Regions from separate parts of the Priestia sp. TSO9 genome, predicted to be linked through region 2. Evidence: predicted binding sites of a transcription regulator. Region 2 holds the regulator's gene; each other region holds the start of a gene.
What was found. Region 2 encodes LexA, which represses DNA repair genes until DNA is damaged. Its sites were predicted from a motif close to CGAACATATGTTCG; they were not measured.
Positions count from the first base shown of each region.

Region 1: the regulator LexA is predicted to act here: its motif matches at 2,040-2,053, upstream of LJC66_RS14585 (Y-family DNA polymerase).
Region 3: the regulator LexA is predicted to act here: its motif matches at 1,324-1,337, upstream of recA (recombinase RecA).
Region 4: the regulator LexA is predicted to act here: its motif matches at 1,535-1,548, upstream of uvrB (excinuclease ABC subunit UvrB).

Region 1 is NZ_JAJEKD010000014.1:53,409-56,617, reverse strand. Features, by position in the region: gene LJC66_RS14595 (nuclear transport factor 2 family protein) at 1-77, shown strand, start outside; gene LJC66_RS14590 (YolD-like family protein) at 382-714, opposite strand; gene LJC66_RS14585 (Y-family DNA polymerase) at 728-1,993, opposite strand; gene LJC66_RS14580 (ATP-dependent nuclease) at 2,545-3,209, shown strand, end outside.
Region 2 is NZ_JAJEKD010000015.1:1,069,899-1,073,107, reverse strand. Features, by position in the region: gene LJC66_RS20775 (magnesium transporter CorA family protein) at 1-1,194, opposite strand, end outside; gene lexA (transcriptional repressor LexA) at 1,407-2,024, opposite strand; gene yneA (cell division suppressor protein YneA) at 2,171-2,500, shown strand; gene LJC66_RS20760 (YneB family resolvase-like protein) at 2,554-3,209, shown strand, end outside.
Region 3 is NZ_JAJEKD010000013.1:159,549-162,757, reverse strand. Features, by position in the region: gene LJC66_RS09110 (arsenic transporter) at 1-610, shown strand, start outside; gene arsC (arsenate reductase (thioredoxin)) at 635-1,057, shown strand; gene recA (recombinase RecA) at 1,501-2,538, shown strand; gene speG (spermidine N1-acetyltransferase) at 3,026-3,209, shown strand, end outside.
Region 4 is NZ_JAJEKD010000016.1:147,878-151,086, reverse strand. Features, by position in the region: gene LJC66_RS25700 (sigma-54 interaction domain-containing protein) at 1-1,280, opposite strand, end outside; gene uvrB (excinuclease ABC subunit UvrB) at 1,617-3,209, shown strand, end outside.

The DNA.
Region 1 (3,209 bases), on a different contig from region 2:
TGACATTTGATGAATCAGGTAAAATAATTGAAGTATTGGCTCATTGGGGTAGGGATAATGTAAAAATAATGAAATAGAAGAAAGAATACTTCTATAAATGATATTCAACAATCAGGCACAATTGTGGATTAAGCGTCCCTTTTCCTATTTAACTATTGGGGGCGTTTGTTGAATAAGGGGTTCTTACATATATAATATGTAAGAACCCCTTATTTATCTATATTATTTGAATTTTAGTCTTGATAAAACCTTATCCGGAATGTCAGTATAGTCATACACTTTATCAAGATTGATTTCTTGCTCCTTCGTTTCTTCCAGGTCGATCACTCTTTTCGAGTTGCCTCTTATTAGATTACCACAAATAGTAAAGGTAAAATTATTTTATGTGAAATGAACATCAATCAGCTCACTTAACCTCATTTTATTTTTTAATTCAAATACTTCATCGATGAAAATAAAGAGATCCCCTAGGGAATCAACAAACTGAATGAATCCTGTATCTGTTATGCATTGGCCTCTCTTATAATATGTAAGGTACACTTGTTTATTTGTATGTAAGGCTTCAATTAAGGTGAAATTCATCTGTTCCATTTGCTCTTCTGTTAAAACAGGTTGAGCTACCTCTAGTTGCTTGCTTATGACTTCTTTTAACCCTATGTATTGCTCTGGCATTGTAGCAAAAGGGCGCCATTTCTTCATTCCTCTATGTTCCATGTTTCTGTCCTCCTTACGCTTTGTGGCCTCCAAGTAAGCCATTTCGATAACGAACGGTTGAATGCTCGAGGTGACTGGAAGCTCGCAGCAAACTATTCTTTCCATAACGCATCCGGATTTCATCAATCGTTTTAGCAAGCGCATGGGCTCTTTCACGCTGATCAATGTCCTCGAATAAACTCATTTGCTCCTCTTCTTGAATGCTTGTGTTTGATAAGGAGATCCCAATGGAGCGAATTGGCATTCCACTATCATAGGTATGTAAGATGGTTAAACAATACGGAAAGATATCTTGGCTTAAGTTCGAAGCTCTCCCCATTTTCTTTTGTCTGGAGAAGCCTCCACCTGTTTGTTTGCTGTAGCCAATGGATAAATGGATCGTTTGAGCCACCACTTGATGCATGCGTAGACGAAAACAAACATCGTCCAATAGCTCCAATAGCAATAATTCCACTTCTTTTCGGCTTGTATAATCTTGAAAGAGAATCTGACTTTTTCCAAAGGAACGAGAGCTAGGAATGTACACATCGGAAATGCGACTAAAATCAATCCCATTCGCATGTTGGTGAAGTTCCTCTCCCATGATGCCAAATTCTTTTTGTAACATCTCTTTCGAAGAAAGAGCGAGTTCTTTTATGGTATAGATGCCTAAACGGTTTAATCGTCTTTCTGTAGCTGACGAGATCCCCCAGAAATCTTTCATTGGATGAATCGACCATAACTTAAAGGGAATATCCTCATATCGCCAATAAGCAACTCCTGTTGGGCTATGCTTTGCTTCATGATCTAAGCTGACTTTAGCTAGTAAGAGATTCGGACCGATTCCTGCGGTAGCTGTCAGTCTTGTTTTGCGATAGATTTCATTAAGTATTCGATGAGCTAGCTCCTCTGGTGTTCGAGCAAATAAATGCAAAGAAGCAGTCGCATCAATAAACAACTCATCAATGCTATACGCATGAAAGTCTTCAGGAGCCACATACTGTAACACCAAACTTGAAATATAGTTGGAAGCTTTGATATATCTCTCCATGGATGGATTCACCACATGGATATCTTTCCTTTTAGGAATGTCGAAAAGGCGACTTCCTGTTTTGATCCCTTCTTTCTTTAATAAAGGTGTGGCAGCTAACACAACTGATCCTGACCTTTTGATATCTCCTACCACCGCAAGCCTTGTTTTCAATGGATCTAACCCCCGTATGACAGAGGAAACTGAGGCAAAAAACGATTTCATGTCGATACAAATAATGATTCTGTTTGGTAGCTGCCCATAATCCATAAAAGAACTCCTCAATTAAAAGAACATTTGTTCTGTATATTATATACGAACAAATGTTCTTTATCCAGTGGAATATCATCCCTTTTCCCGATTATTGCTATCCTATTGGAACTGGAATACAAATTATCTTTTTACTTTTATGCTTTTTCTTTCTTTTTTAATAAGAAAAGAACTTCGAATTACATGATAAAGAGCATTACCAATAACACCAATTAAGGCACTAAACCAAAATAAATTCATTAAATCATCTCTCATTCTTAAATTTTTAGAGGATGCTACAGACGATTTTTTCCTCTATACAAGTAATAGTGAAATGAAATATTAAAAACTAAAAAGATTTTATAAAAAGTTAAATTTTTTTGAAATGAGGATTTTTATATTAAGACACGATATTAAAAAGAAAAGGAAGACTGAAGAGGTAATAACCCTTCAAGCTCATTTGAAAATAAAAACTAATTAGTAATAAAGTTACAATGATAATTAAAAAATTCCATTTAAAGATGTATAATTACTTATAAGATAGATAGCATAGCTAAGGGGATGAAATTACGATGAATTTTAAGAAGCTACATATCAAACATTTTAGAAATTTTAAAGATGTAGAAATTGAATTAGACAATAAAAATGTATTATTCGGAATGAATGACGTTGGAAAAACAAACTTTTTATACGCAGTAAGATATTTACTGGATAGAGAAGTGAGACAACAAAAGTTTGTAATGTCGGATTTTCACAAAAATGATATAACACAAAAAATAGAAATAACACTTGAATTGGATCTGTCAGACTATGAAACTAGTGAAGATACAAAAAAACTTGTGGCCCAAGTCAAAGGAGCGAGAACTTCAGAGTCTTCAGATATTTTTTATATAAAATTGGAATCTGAATTTGATGAAAGGGAAGTATATGGTGAAGCTATTTTAAAATGGGGAGTAGATTTGGAAAATCTTATAGATATTCCAGCCAGAGGAACTTCTTATATATTAGATAATGTTTTCAAAGTAGTTTATATAAATCCACTGATTGACTTAGATCAACTATTTCATAAAAATAAGAAAATAATATTTGATGAATCTCATAGTGATGAAAATGACATAGGCATTATAGGTGAAATTAAAGGGATAACCGATCAATTGAATGATAAGATAGGCACAATGAATATAATAAAGGGATTTCAAGAAGAAATAACGACTGAATATAAATCTTTAAAAAATGA
Region 2 (3,209 bases):
ATTTTGGTACAAAGTGCCAAGGGTTTCTTTGACTTCTTGATAAAGAGAATTGATGTGAAAGATTTTTTTAAAAAGCTCAGAAAACTCTTGACCTTCTGTGCGCGAGCTAATTTCTAAAAATAAATATTTACCTGAAAATACGGTAATAGAGCGGATTAGTCGTTCAATGCCCTCTGAATTTTTATGAAACGTGAGCTGAGAATACTCATAAGATAGTTTTAGCAACACGATTTTATAGAAAAAATGTAAAAATAAATTATAGTAATGCTGGCCAAATAGATGATTCATCAAAAGCTGATCCGTTTTAGAGTCTGTCGATTTAGAAATACATGAAAACACATGGTCTGTTATGACGTAATAGGTTTCAGGAGCCCACCTTTCATACACGTGTTTAGTATTATACGTTTTAATATACTCATGATTGTGTGCAGAAATAAACGCTTTCCCGTCAGGCGTATAGCTATTTAGCTGCCCAGTACGAAATAAAGTTGTGGAATTAATTTCTTGCTCTTGATTTACCGTTACATAACTTAACACAAACATCCGTTCATCGATAAAATAAGGAAGGCTCCCAACGTGCTGTTCACGCGTGGCTTCTTTCTTGATGTGTTCGTTCAAAAATGGCGCAAGCTGTGAAAAAATATAATCTTGCACTTTGCTATAGCGATGATGTTCATAGGTAATGGTGGATCCGTGCTCTTCAGCAAGCTTCGGTTCTAATACACGAAAATGATTCATGAATTCTAAAATATCATCATAGGTGTAATGATTATGGCTCATCTCAGTGCGAATGGTCATGACGCCAATTTCAAAAGGACATAAAAAAACATCCACAGACAGCACGTTGCTAGACACGGTGGTGGAGGAAGTGTGTAACGTAATGGTATGGTCTATTTTTTTTGAAAATCGAAGCAGCCCTTCTTTTTCGCACGAGTCAGGGAATAGAATACATTCAATGTAAGGAAGAAAATATTGATCCAGGCTATCATGAGATACGTAATACTGTTCTCCGTAGTATTCTTTTTCTAAATGTTTGTTTTGAATGGAAAAAAAATCGAACAAATTTTCTTTCAGTGCATGAACAAGCTGCTCTTTATTTTTTCGATCAAAGGAAAAAGGAAAAAGAAACATGTTCATTGCTTTGGTAGGTACAATGGTTTGAAATGGTTCTGTTTTCCTTGGTGTATTGGTCATAAATTACATCCTTCTTATGGTCGGTTGTATTTCCTTGTAAGAGTCGCGGAAATGCAGATAGAAAGTAAAAGGTGAAACAAGCTTTACAAAAACCGTTCTACCTGCCTGCGGTGATTCAACGTATCATTTATAATATGCCAATTTTTTTAGAAAACAAACGTAAAAAAAACCAACTAACATCATGATTAGTTGGTTTTACATACAGTGTCTGATTAGTGAATCGTGCGATATACACCAGTTACTTTTCCTAAAATCGTTACGTGGCGAAGAATAATAGGCGCCATCGTTGAATTTTCAGGCTGTAAACGAACGAAATTTTCTTCTTTAAAGAAACGTTTTACCGTTGCTTCGTTGTCCTCGGTCATGGCGACCACAATATCTCCATTATTAGCCGTTTGCTGCTGACGTACGATTACCATATCGCCATCTAGAATACCTGCTTCAATCATACTTTCTCCCATAATCTCAAGCATAAATACATGATCATCTGGAGAAACGAATTTATCTGGAAGAGGGAAATATTCTTCCACATTTTCAACGGCTGTTATAGGAAGACCCGCTGTTACTTTACCGATAACAGGAACATTAATGACATTGCTTTTAGGGATGTTTACTTCATCTAGTTGAAGAACTTCGATTGCTCTTGGTTTTGTTGGATCTCTGCGAATTAACCCTTTGCTTTCTAAACGAGCTAAATGCCCGTGTACAGTGGAGCTAGAGGCTAATCCTACTGCTTCCCCAATCTCGCGAACAGAAGGCGGATAGCCTTTTAATTTTACTTCGTGCTTAATAAAATCTAGTATGTCTTGTTGACGTTTTGATAGCTTCATATTTTTCACCTCGATTTTAGCTATTCTTTAGGTGAATTATACCACGTGATGTGTCAATATACAAACATAAGTTCGAAGAATTCCATTGACAGAAACAAATGTTCTCAATAAAATAAGAACATATATTCTGATAGGGGGATCATAATATGCAACAATTCTTACATTCTATGAAACATTACGCTATTTTTTTTGCAGTTATCGCTGCACTTACATATGTATTGACGCTGGTTTTAGGAGCGGATAAAGTAGATTTAGACAAATATTCAACGGTTACTATTACAAAAGGAGATACGCTTTGGGACTTGTCCAACAAGTATCATAATCACCATCATTTGACCACCAATGAATTTGTCAAATGGGTTGAAGACGTTAATGATTTAAACTCAGATAATGCCCAGTCTTTATCTCCTGGAGATAAATTATATATTCCTGTTTTAAAAAAAGAGTTACATAATCAAGTGGCAATTGAACAGTAGTGTGTAACGGCCGTTCCTGAATATTGTTAGAAGCCGAAAAGGTCGTGATAAAAGTGGACGCCATTATTTATTGCCGTGTCAGTACGGATAAAAAAACCCAAGAAACATCTTTACAGCGCCAGCAAGAAGAATTAAAAAAGCTTGCTGATCTTCACCATCTAGAGGTGAAAAAAGTCGTGATGGAAAAAGCAAGCGGATATGATGTAGACAGAGAGGGTATTTTAGATGTTCTTCATACAATGAAAGAAGAGAAAATATCCGTGCTGCTCATTCAAGACGAAACACGATTAGGCAGAGGAAATGCCCGAATTGCGCTGCTTCATGCTTTTCATAAAGAAAATGCTACCATCTATACGATTAGTCATCAAGGTCAGCTTCAGCTTTCAGAATCTGATTCAATGGTGTTAGATATTATTAGCTTAGTGGAAGAGCATCAGCGGAAATTACATAATGCTAAAATTAAAAGAGGAATGAAAAGAGCCGTAGAAAACGGTTATCGTCCGCAGAAAAATTTAAAAAATCAAGGAGTTAACTCGGGAAGAGAAAAAAAAGAAGCGCCGATTGAAGAAATTGTCCGCCTTCGTCATAACGGCTTAACCTTTGCTGAAATTTCAGTTACGCTAAAAGGTTTTGGTTATAATATTTCAAAAGCGACGGTACATCGCCGCTATCAAGAGTACCAAGAGAGTGCTCAATCTCTTGATAAAAC
Region 3 (3,209 bases), on a different contig from region 2:
AGGAATCGTTTTATTCATTTTAGTTCTTGGTTACTTTATTGTTGAGTTTTTCGATGTTCCCGTTTCAATTATTGCAGGAATTATTGCCATTTTATTCTTAGGAATAGCGAGAAAGAGTCCTGCTGTTCACACTAAAAAAGTGTTAGCAGGAGCTCCATGGGCAATTGTTTTCTTTTCCATTGGTATGTATGTGGTTGTCTACGGATTACGTAATGTAGGGCTAACTGAAGTATTAGCAAGCCTTATTCAAACAGCGGCTGACCATGGATTGTTTGCAGCAACTATTGGCATGGGATTCATTGCAGCCATTCTTTCATCGATCATGAACAACATGCCAACCGTAATGATTGATGCTTTGGCCATTGATGCAACTTCTGCAACAGGTACAATTAAAGAAGCCTTGATTTATGCAAATGTCATTGGTTCGGACTTAGGACCAAAAATTACACCTATTGGCTCTCTAGCCACTCTCTTATGGCTCCACGTTCTTTCGACAAAAGGAGTTAAGATTTCTTGGGGAACCTATTTTAAAACAGGTATCATCTTAACCATCCCAACATTGTTTATTACGCTTGTTGGTTTATATATTTGGTTATCAATTATTTCTTAACACATTATAAAGGAGATTTTACACATGTCTAAAAAAACACTTTATTTCTTATGTACAGGTAACTCTTGCCGTAGCCAAATGGCTGAAGGATGGGCAAAAAAACATCTAAATAATGATGAATGGGATGTACGCAGTGCAGGATTAGAAGCTCATGGATTAAATCCCAATGCTGTAAAAGCAATGAAAGAAGCTGGTGTTGATATTTCAAATCAAACATCTGATGTCATTGATCCTGAAATTTTAAATAATGCGGATTTGGTCGTTACATTATGTGGCCATGCAGCAGATCACTGCCCAGTAACGCCTCCCCATGTGAAGCGTGAACACTGGGGATTTGATGACCCAGCAAAAGCTGAAGGAACAGAAGAAGAAAAATGGGCGTTTTTCCAGCGTGTACGTGATGAAATCGCTGAACGTATTCAGCGTTTTGCTGAAACAGGTAAATAATTAATCAAGAAGCAGTCTATTTGTATAGACTGCTTTATTTCTTCCTGAAATCTGTTTTATAGTAACTAGGAATATGAGGAATACGTCATTAGTCTAATCAGATTGGTAGATTCATGTACATAAAAATTTAAAAATGGTTCTTATTTAATTTAACTTATATGAAAGCATAAACTTACTTTTTATAAATATAAGATATTCTTTTAGCTAGTTTGTAGAAAAACTTTCACCTTTACAATTAGATGCATTTATTGTATGATTACACAACAGGAACATTTGTTCGATACTAAGGGTTTAGAGATGAATAAAGGAACACCAGAACAAACTAAGACAGTTAAACACAAAATTTTCTCGCACGGAGCAAAAACATTTGAGCCAACTCTTATTCTTTATCGAAATACCTTGGCGTTTATTGTAAACGTAATAACAATCGGAGGTTTCAAATTATGAATGATAAAAAAGCAGCACTAGATATGGCTCTAAAACAAATTGAAAAACAATTCGGTACAGGATCAATTATTAAAATGGGAGAAGGCACACATACAAAAGTTGAGGCATCTAGCTCAGGCTCATTAGCTTTAGATATAGCTCTTGGAATTAATGGTTATCCCAAAGGAAGAATTATGGAAGTTTACGGGCCGGAAAGTTCAGGTAAAACAACCGTTTCCTTACACGCAATTGCAGAAGTACAAAAAAATGGAGGTCGAGCTGCCTTTATTGATGCTGAACACGCACTTGATCCAGTTTATGCAAGAAAACTAGGCGTAGATATTGATGAGTTACTGTTATCTCAACCAGATACTGGTGAACAGGCACTTGAAATTGCTGAAGCATTAGTTAGAAGTGGTGCTGTAGATATTATTGTTGTTGACTCAGTAGCAGCATTAGTTCCGCAAAAAGAAATTGAAGGAGAAATGGGAGATTCTCACGTAGGTTTACAAGCTCGTTTGATGTCTCAAGCTCTTCGTAAACTATCTGGAGCAATCAATAAGTCTAAAACCATTGCCATCTTCATCAACCAAATCAGGGAGAAAGTAGGCGTTATGTTTGGAAATCCAGAAACAACGCCAGGTGGAAGAGCACTAAAATTCTATTCTTCCGTTCGTCTTGAGGTTCGCCGCGCTGAACAACTTAAACTAGGAAATGACATAGTTGGTAATAAAACAAGAATTAAAGTAGTCAAAAATAAAATGGCACCTCCTTTCCGCATTGCTGAAGTAGATATTATGTATGGAGAAGGTATCTCAAAAGAAGGAGAAATCTTAGATATCGGTTCTGAAGTAGACATTGTTCAAAAGTCTGGATCTTGGTTTTCATATAATGAGGAGCGTTTAGGACAAGGACGAGAAAACGCTAAGATTTTCTTAAAAGAAAACCCTGAAATTAGAGAAGAAATTAGAAAAAGAATTATTGATTTCAAATATAGTGATAATGTTAATAACAATAACAATAACGATAACGATAGCGAAAAAGAAAACCAATAAAAGTATAAAACACCTTTGCCACGGCTTGAACTGCCCCCCATTATTAGATAAAAAAACTCTAATGATTGGGGGGTTTTTATGTCAAGACTATTGATTTGCAACTAAGTAAAGAATATCTTATCGAAAACATCCCCATTTAGAGTCAGCGCTTCACTAAAACCTAAGGTCAGGTTTTCAAGTAGGTTTCGCGATATTTCAATGTTTTGTAATGAACGCGGAGCTTTGGATCCATAAAAAGCTATTGTATGAGCGTTTCCATTTTTATGTGCAGCCTTAATACCGAAAATATGATTATTAATAATTCGAAGGTTCTTTCCACTTCCCTCTACTAAAATACCACATGGTGTATTTTGTTCCTTAGAAGTAGAAAAATGACCTATATTCAAACCTTGAATTGTTATGTAGCTCTTATTTTTTAAAACTACAGCAATTTTTACATTTAAAACGGAAAGTGCTAAAGTAATGCTAGAATGTGGAGGTTTGAGAAATGAATAAGGAACTTAAGTTACGTCCTTTGGAAAGAGAAGATTTAAAATTTGTCCATGAACTCAATAATGATGCAAATATTATGTCTTATTGGTTTGAAGAGCCTTATGAAGCTTTTGTAGAGCTACAGGATTTATATGATAAACATATTCACGATCAAGGTGAGCGTCGTTTCATACTTGAAA
Region 4 (3,209 bases), on a different contig from region 2:
TCCTTATGGTCTCGAAGCGGCGGAATAATAATGTTGATGACGGTCAGCAAATAGTAAAGATTTTCATGGAATTCACCGGCTTTTAGCAACTCTTCCAAAGGCGTCGTGGTAGAGGCTACAATTCGGGTTTGAACTTGAATTTCTTCCGTGCCTCCAACGTGATAAAAGGATCGTTCTTCCAAGTAACGGAGAAGCTTAACTTGAATTTCAAGAGGCATTTTATCAATTTCTTCAATAAATAACGTCCCGTTGTGAGCCTGCTCCAGTTTTCCCGCAATGGTTGTTGGATCTTCTGAAAAGACATCTTTTTGATGACCAAAGAGCTCAATTTCCAGGAGTCCCGATGGAATAGTGGCGCAATTTAAAGATAAAAAAGGTTCTTTATGTTTAGATCCCCCGTAGTGGATGGCCTGAGCCAGCATTTCTTTCCCAGAACCAGGTTCTCCTGTTAATAAAATAGGCATATCTGTAGATGCCACTTTTTTGGCAATGTCAACGGCTTGCTTAATTTCAGGACTGATACCCGCGAAAGAAGAAAACGGATTATCTTTTGGAATGAGAAGAGACACATCAATTTCTTCATTTAATCTTACAATATTGGTAATGTCATGTTCAGTTGCGACTCCACCTATAACTCGATTGTTTCTTATAATAGGAGATGCATTGATGAGCACGTGAGTTTGTTCATTAGGACGATGATACGTTCCGCGTACAGGGCGCCCTTCATTTAGAATCGTATGTAGAATGATGGATTCATCTTTGAAATGCTCTCCGATTTTTCTACCCATAATATCATCTCTCTGAATCTTATACGTATGTTCCGCAGCAGTATTCCACAAGATTACATTTCCTTCATTATCGACCGCTGTCACTGCATCATTAATGGTTTCTGCCAATGTATCAAAATAGGAAGCTAATATCTCATTTTGGCTATGCAAATGTGTAATCCACTGTGAAGGTGTTACAAGTCCTATTGTGGTTTCTTGGTTTTCTGCTTGAATGAGGACTGGTCTGTTCCAGTTTGTGTTGGCTTGTAAATTGGCTAACGTAGAAGTAGAAGATGAAGGCCAATTTGTATCCGCTATTACTTTTTTTATAGACGATGCCTCGTCATGACCTGTTAACAGGTATCGTTCATCTTTTTGTATTACATAAAAGGTACTTGCTGTGACTATAACGAAGTCATAGTTTGAAAGTTCAGATTTCACTTTAGCTAAAGAAGTTGATTCTTCAACTGTTATAAAGGAGTTATTTATAAGAACTTGATCAACGCTTGCCATACTAAACCCCTCTCAGTACATATTTTTTATACTGTATCATAATTTAGAAATTGGCGCAAAAGCCTATCTTTTTCAAACAATTACGCAGCTTACTTTCTTTTATTGCTTTCATCTAAAGAGTTGTATTCCCTTCGAAAAGGGTAGTATAAGAATTTAGTGGGTAATAAAGTAACAGGGTAAAAAATAAAAACAAACAAACACTATATAAGATTAATACTCATTAGTTTCATTTATGATTATAAAGTGATAAAATACGAATATCAGTTCGTGTTTTCGGTTTTTACATATCGTAATAAAAAATAGATAAAACAAGAAAATGGAAACGGAGGCCTTCATTTGAAAGATCAGTTTGAATTAGTATCCCCATATCAGCCGCAAGGTGATCAGCCAAAGGCAATTGAAAAGATTGTGAAAGGAATTAAAGAAGGTAAGCAGCATCAAGTTTTATTAGGTGCTACAGGAACGGGAAAAACCTTCACCATGTCTAATGTTATTAAGGAAATAAATAAGCCGACACTAATTATGGCTCATAACAAAACGCTTGCTGGTCAATTGTACAGTGAGTTTAAAGAGTTTTTTCCTAATAATGCAGTTGAATACTTTGTCAGTTACTACGATTACTATCAGCCTGAAGCCTATGTACCTCAAACAGATACATTTATTGAAAAAGATGCAAGCATTAATGATGAAATTGATAAACTTCGTCACTCGGCAACTTCTTCTCTCTTTGAACGAAAAGATGTCATTATTATTGCCAGCGTGTCCTGTATTTATGGCTTAGGGTCTCCGGAAGAATACAAAGAAATGGTCGTATCTCTTCGAGTAGGAATGGAAAAAGAGCGCAATCAGCTGCTTCGTACGCTAGTGGATGTACAGTACGAAAGAAACGATATTGACTTTAAGCGCGGAACGTTTCGCGTTCGCGGCGATGTTGTGGAGATTTTTCCTGTATCTCGAGATGAACACTGTATTCGCGTCGAGTTTTTCGGAGATGAAATTGACCGCATTCGAGAAGTTGACGCTCTAACAGGAGAAATTATTGGAGATCGTGAACATGTAGCTATCTTCCCGGCATCTCACTTTGTCACGAGAGAAGAAAAAATGCGCGTTGCTATTCAAAACATTGAAAAAGAATTAGAAGAACAGCTAGAGAAGCTAAAAGAAGCAGGAAAGCTTTTAGAAGCGCAACGCTTGGAGCAGCGCACGCGCTACGATCTAGAAATGATGAGAGAAATGGGCTTTTGTTCGGGAATCGAGAACTACTCTCGTCATTTAACGCTTCGTCCCGCTGGTTCTACACCTTATACACTGCTGGACTTCTTCCCGGAAGATTTCCTTCTTGTTGTGGATGAATCACACGTTACGATTCCTCAAGTTAGAGGAATGTACAATGGAGACCAAGCGCGTAAACAAGTGTTAGTAGATCATGGTTTCCGCTTGCCGTCCGCATTAGATAACCGCCCGCTTAAATTTGATGAATTTGAACAGCATATTAACCAAATTGTCCATGTTTCTGCAACACCAGGTCCTTACGAACTTGAGAAGGCACCTGATGTAATTGAACAAATTATCCGTCCAACGGGATTATTGGATCCAAATATCGAAGTTCGACCAATTGAAGGACAGATTGATGATTTAATTGGAGAAATTCACGACCGGATTAAGCGAAATGAACGAGTGCTCGTTACGACGTTAACAAAGAAAATGTCTGAGGATTTAACGAACTACTTAAAAGAAATTGGCATTAAAGTTCAATATCTTCACTCTGAGGTGAAGACGCTCGAGCGTATTGAAATTATCCGAGAGCTGCGGCTTGGAAAATACGATGTGCTTGTAGGAATTAACTTACTTCGTGAAGGTTTAGATATTCCGGAAGTTTCGTTAGTAACCATATTAGACGCGGATAAAGAAGGATTCTTGCGCTCAGAA